2 linked regions of the Spartinivicinus marinus genome follow. The protein of the gene in region 1 interacts with the protein of each later gene in a pairwise test. Links are inferred from orthologs where the notes say so. Each region holds a gene or a part of one and is shown in the gene's direction. Other genes may lie near its edges. The genes, in order: OQE68_RS24685 and recJ.

Region 1 (3,206 bases):
TGGCGATGCATTTGCTAAGGCTGAAGCGGATAAACTCATCAACGTTGCACGGACAGCCAAAGATGAGACTAGCTTAAAAAAATTAGCCGCAGGCCGTATTGATTTATTCCCTGCCACCTTAGAAGTAGGCTATGCATTAATCGCTGATAAATTAGACGAAGCTTCAGGTAAACTTTTAACCAATCACCCTAAACCATTACGAGAAACCAGCTACCATTTAATTCTCAGCAAAAAAGTAGCCAATAGTGAAGAGCTTATCAAAAAATTTAATGAAGGCTTGGCAAAAATCAAAAGCTCTGGTGCTTACGATAAAATGCTAACAGATAGTATTGATGGTAAGTATCGTCCATGACACAACCCTTCATTGAAAGTTGCTGACGTTCAATGCTAGAAGCCGTTTGGTTTGATAGCTCTCAATGTCTATGTAGACTAGTACAAACTGCTTCTAGAAAAGTTGGCGCCTCCTCAACAACCTGTTAGCATACTGTATGGAATCACAGTAGCAAGAATACAGTATGCGTTTGTTTATTGCCGAAAAACCCAGTTTAGGCAGAGCCATTGCCGATGTACTCCCCAAGCCCCACCAAAAAGGGGATGGTTATATTCAGGTCGGCAATGGTGATTACGTCAGTTGGTGTATTGGTCACTTACTTGAACAAGCACAACCTGATGTCTATGACCCTGCCTATAAACATTGGAAGCTGGAGCACTTACCAATTATTCCAGAACAGTGGCAACTAACTCCCAAAGCAAAAACTAAAAAGCAGCTGGGTGTCTTACGCAAATTAATAAAACAAGCAGACCAACTCATCCATGCTGGCGATCCCGATCGAGAAGGTCAGATTTTGGTCGATGAAGTCATTAACTTTATTGGTGTTTCAGCAGCAAAACGAGCTAGCATCCAACGCTGTCTAATCAGTGACTTAAACCCAAATTCAGTTCGAAGAGCCCTGGCCAATTTACGGGATAACCGTGACTTTATCCCCCTTGCGACGTCTGCTCTAGCCCGTGCCAGGGCCGACTGGCTTTATGGTATTAATATGAGTCGGGTGTGCTCTATCCAAGGCAGAAAAGCGGGCTATCAAGGGGTACTTTCAGTTGGCCGAGTACAAACCCCCTTATTAGGTTTAGTGGTTCGGCGCGATCAAACCATCGAAAACTTTGAGCCAAAGCCCTACTACGAAGTATTTGCACTACTAAAAACAGAAAAAGGTGAACAATTTAGAGCCAAATGGCAACCCAGCGAAGCCTGCCAGCCTTATCAAGATGAAGAAGGACGAGTTCTATCCAAAAAGCTGGCTGAAACTGTCGTCAAGCGGATTACTGGCCAACCAGGGCTGATTACCGCTGCAACCAAAAAACGTAAACAACAAGCGGCTCCCCTCCCCTATAATTTATCGGCTTTACAAATTGATGCAGCCAATCGTTTCGGCTTAAATGCCCAACAGGTGTTGAGTACCTGTCAGGACTTATACGAAAAACATAAACTGATTACCTACCCGCGTTCAGACTGTCGTTATTTACCTAGAGAACACTTCAACCAAATACATACTGTCACTGCCGCTATTAATCAAGTATGCGTTCCACTACGAAAAGCAGTCGCTGAGGCTGATTTATCCTTAAAAAGCAAAGCGTGGAACGATAAAAAGGTAGAGGCACATCATGCCATCATCCCCACAGAACGAAAGCTCGACCCCAGTCGTTTATCTAAAATCGAGTTACAAATCTATGAGTTAATCGCCAAACAGTACCTCGCGCAGTTTTACCCTGCTTGGCAATACGATGATCGAAGAATAGAAATAGAAATCAGTGGTGGACAGTTTATTGCTACAGCAAGACAAACGGTAGATTTAGGCTGGAAAAAGCTATTTACTAAAAATAATGGCAAAGCAAACGATAAACTAAACAATCAAAATAACCTCAAGGAACAAAGTAGTGAAATTAAAGGCGATGACAACAACCACGATCAAGAAGCACAGCAGAAATTACCTAACTTAAAAAAAGGCGATGTGGTCCAGTGTATTAAAGGCGAGTTAGCCGAACGAATGACCCAGCCCCCCAAACCATTTTCTGATGCGACTTTATTATCCGCCATGACAGGCATCGCCCGATTTGTTAAAGCCCCTGAAATCAAAAAAATCTTAAGAGAAACCGATGGCCTCGGTACCGAAGCCACCCGCGCGGGTATCATTGAATTATTATTTAAACGACAATTTTTGATTAGACAAGGCAAGCAAATTCGTTCAACTGAAACCGGCCGCCAGCTTATTGAAAGCCTACCAGACGTGGCTACCACACCCGATATGACCGCCCAATGGGAATCACAACTAACATCCATCAGTAACAAAGAAACCAGTTATAACAGTTTTATGGGAGCCCTCTCCCATGCTTTGCCAACATTAATTACCCAAGTTAAACCTGAATCCTTTCGAGGCTTAAAAGGACAAGGCCAGAACCAAATAAAGCGTAAATATACTCGAAAAAAACAGATGAAATAATGAGTCACAACCCTCTATATTAGTTAAACTGCAAAGTACATTAGGGAACAAAACACTGACCGAAAGGATATAAAAATAATGAACAGTCAAAATAATAGAGCAATAGCTATTTCAATTTCAGAACAAGTAAAAGAAATAGTACAAACGCTTTATACTCCGCCCAATGACTGGCCTCAGATATTTCAAATGTTTCAAGGATTACACCAAACACCACCCACAGCCTGGCAACTCAATGATCATTATTATGTGGTGGCTGACTACCCAACGGTACAGCATGTGTTAAGGTCAGATGACTTTTCATCTAACCGGGTAAGAGGTATTTTTAAGCAATCAAACACTGATCCAGCTGCCTACGAGCAGTTAATCCAAGGCTTCGAAAACTGGATACTGTTTAAGGATGGTGAGTCTCATACCCTACTAAGGCGCTGCACTAACCAAGCATTTAGCCGCCAAATGCTAGATATTATGCTACCGATGATGGAAGAATGTGTTGATTTCTTATTAAGCCCTTTTTTAGCTCAACCAAAGCCTGTCACCTTTGATCTAATCAAGGAAGTGGCCTTTCCCTTACCCATGCTAGTCATTGCTAAAGCACTTGGCGCCAAAGCGGAAGATGCCTTATACCTAAAACAACTCTCTGATCGTCTGACTCGGGTTTTTTTCGCCAATATTACCTCTGCTATTCTAACTGATGCCGAGCAAGCCCTG
Region 2 (3,292 bases), 4.5 Mb from region 1 along the record:
TTATCGCCTAGCATGGATATCATGATTTCCAGCAACTTTGAACGTTTACTGTTTGATTTGCATGGTCGTAATGGGCAAGCAATTGCAGGTTTAATGGAGCAGTTTAACGAGCAAGGTACTATTAGTATTGAGTCTTACCGCTGGGAACAGGCGCAACAATTATTCAGTAGTTGTCGGGTTTCAGATGAAGAAACTGTCTCGACGATTAACCAGGTTTATGCCGAAACAGGCTATTTGCTAGACCCTCATACCGCAATTGGTGTAAAAGCGGCGCGGAGTTGCCGAACTAATCAAGCGGCGCCAATGGTGACATTGGCAACTGCTCATCCGGTTAAATTCCCAGATGCTATTTTGCAAGCTGGACTGGCCAGCCCAGCGCTACCTCATCACCTAACGGATTTATTTGAGCGGCAAGAGCGCTACCAGGTGCTGGAAAATAAACTGGCTGATGTACAACAGTACATTCAAACTCATGGGCGCTTTTTTAAATAAAAAATAGATGAGTTTATACCCTTCGCGAATGATTTATCCCTACGCTTTGGGTATATAAACTACATTTATTTAAGGGCTACGCGAAAATGTTTATTTTTAGTAGTGCCCTAAAGAGATAGGCATTTGCCTATCTTAACTAAAAAAACACAGCTCATATTTTTCAAGCACTTTTTAGTCAGATATCTTTATAGAAAGCCTCTATGCAAAAACGCATAACCCAACGTTCTTTTGATCTTAGTCGATGCCAGTTTTCGGATTCCCTTCACCCCGTATTGCAACGTATTTATGCCGCGAGAGGAATCAGTGAAGAAAAACAACTTAATCACTCTCTACAAGCCCTTTTATCATTTACCTCACTTAAAGGAATTGAGCGAGCTGTTGAGGTAATTGCAGAGGCTATTGAGGCTCAACAACAAATTTTGATTGTTGGTGACTTTGATGCTGACGGAGCAACCAGTAGTGCTTTGGCTGTGTTAGCACTGAAAGCATTGGGTGCAGAAAAAGTTAACTATTTAGTACCGAATCGGTTTGAGTATGGCTATGGCTTATCGCCAGAAATTGTTGCAGAAGCACTGAAGTATCAGCCTGAGTTAATCATTACCGTTGATAATGGGATCTCCAGTATTGCTGGGGTAGAGTTCGCAAAAGAGCAAGGAATTAAAGTGGTAGTCACTGACCACCATTTAGCAGGTGCTGAACTGCCCCAGGCTGATGCTATTGTAAATCCCAATCAGCCGGGCTGTGATTTTCCCAGTCGTAATCCAGCTGGGGTTGGTGTGATTTTTTATGTGATGGTAGCGCTTAGGCAGCAGCTACGTGAACGGAATTGGTTTGCTACTCGACCAGAACCCAATATGGCAAATTTTCTGGATATTGTGGCATTAGGAACAGTCGCTGATGTGGTGCCATTGGACGACAATAATCGAATACTGGTTCAGCAAGGGTTGAAACGGATTCGTGCAGGGAAAGCCCGGCCAGGTATTTTAGCGCTTATTGAGGTAGCTGGTCGGCATCGGGAACAACTGGTTGCAACCGATCTGGGTTTTGCTGTAGGGCCAAGATTAAATGCTGCTGGGCGTTTGGATGATATGTCCTTAGGTATAGAGTGCCTGCTAACAAATGATCATCAACTAGCAAGAGAAATTGCTTTCCAACTAGATGAATTAAATCGTGATCGCAAGCAGATTGAGTCTGATATGCAACAACAGGCGTTAACTGAATTGCAGCGATTACAGCTGGATCAAGAGGAGCGGCTGCCAACGGGTATTTGCTTATTTGATGCAGCTTGGCACCAAGGTGTTATTGGCATTTTAGCTGCCCGAATTAAAGAGCGAACCCATCGCCCAGTGATTGCTTTTGCTGAAGGAGATAATGGGGAAATTAAAGGCTCTGCTCGCTCTATTCCTGGTTTCCATATTCGTGATGCACTGGATGTGGTGGATAAAAAATATCCTGAACTGATTATTAAGTTTGGTGGTCATGCGATGGCAGCAGGTCTTAGCATTAAGCATGAAAATTTTGCAGCTTTTAGCCAGGCCTTCCAAGAAGTGGCTGCCAGCCAGTTGACTAAAGAGCAGCTGGAAGCGGAAGTATTAACCGATGGCGAGCTAGGCTGCCACGAAATTAACTTATATCTGGCATCTTTAATAAGAGAGGCAGGGCCGTGGGGGCAGCACTTCCCTGAGCCGGTTTTTCAGGGATATTTTCAAGTTGTTCAACAGCGCATAGTGGGTGAAAAGCACTTAAAACTATTATTAAAACACCTTAGCGGAGAGTTATTTGTTGATGCTATTGCGTTTAATGTTGATTTAACGGTGTGGCCTGATCAGTCTATCGCGCAGGTCAAGCTAGCCTATAAACTTGATGTGAACTATTTTCGGGGTAAGCAGAATTTACAGCTGATGATTGAGTATATTGATCCTGTAAAGCCAAACAGACATTGATTCTCCATTTCTAAATGGCTGGCATTCGGTTAAAATGCCAGCTTTTTTACGCAAGATTTTTTGGAAACTATTCTCAATGCAAGAAATTAATCCGATCCTGCAAACGATTGATGACTTAAAGCACCGTACTGAAGTACTCAGGGGGTATCTTTGACTATGCTGGCAAGCAGGAACGGCTAGTTGAAGTTGAACGTGAGCTAGAAGACCCCAGTGTTTGGAATGAGCCTGAGCGGGCGCAGGCACTAGGTAAAGAAAGGTCTCAGTTAGAGTCAGTCGTAGGCACGATTGATAAACTCTCCCAGGGTGTTGATGATGCTAAAGAGTTACTGGATATGGCGATTGATGAAAATGATCCCGATTCAGTAACAGAAGTAGAGGCTGAGCTAAGTGAAATGTCGAACTTACTTGGTCAGCTTGAGTTCCGGCGGATGTTTTCTGGCCAGATGGACCCCAATAATGCCTATCTTGATATTCAAGCCGGTTCTGGTGGCACAGAAGCTCAGGACTGGGCCAATATGCTACTACGGATGTATTTGCGCTGGGGTGAGCAAAAAGGTTTTAAAACTGATTTGATTGAAGTATCAGCCGGTGATGTGGCTGGTATTAAAAGTGCCACCATTCAGTTTTCGGGTGATTATGCATTTGGTTGGCTTAGAACCGAAACTGGCGTACATCGGCTAGTGAGAAAGTCACCTTTTGATTCTGGTAATCGACGACATACCTCATTTGCATCAGTATTTGTTTCACCTGAAATTGATGAGGATATTGAAGTAGATATTAATCCGGCTGATTTACGGATTGATACCTATCGTTCCAGTGGGGCTGGTGGTCAGCACGTTAATACGACAGATTCAGCC

Evidence for each region.
Region 2: the proteins of OQE68_RS24685 (region 1) and recJ interact in binary tests that used the Escherichia coli proteins (3 or more experiments, as listed by UniProt). The link is inferred for Spartinivicinus marinus from one-to-one orthologs.

What each region holds. Positions count from the first base shown.
Region 1 is NZ_JAPJZK010000001.1:5,537,410-5,540,615, reverse strand. What follows is about bases 133-3,006. They hold OQE68_RS24685 (DNA topoisomerase III), read left to right. Parts: upstream 133-515; coding sequence 516-2,498; downstream 2,499-3,006. Other genes in these bases: OQE68_RS24680 (cytochrome P450), read left to right, coding at 2,577-3,006; OQE68_RS24690 (substrate-binding periplasmic protein), read left to right, coding at 133-352. Outside these bases: more of OQE68_RS24690, read left to right, coding at 1-132; more of OQE68_RS24680, read left to right, coding at 3,007-3,206.
Region 2 is NZ_JAPJZK010000001.1:1,002,493-1,005,784, reverse strand. The notes cover bases 104-3,063. They hold recJ (single-stranded-DNA-specific exonuclease RecJ), read left to right. Parts: upstream 104-692; coding sequence 693-2,435; downstream 2,436-3,063. Other genes in these bases: thrC (threonine synthase), read left to right, coding at 104-492. In the rest of the region: more of thrC, read left to right, coding at 1-103. UniProt on the Escherichia coli protein: Single-stranded-DNA-specific exonuclease.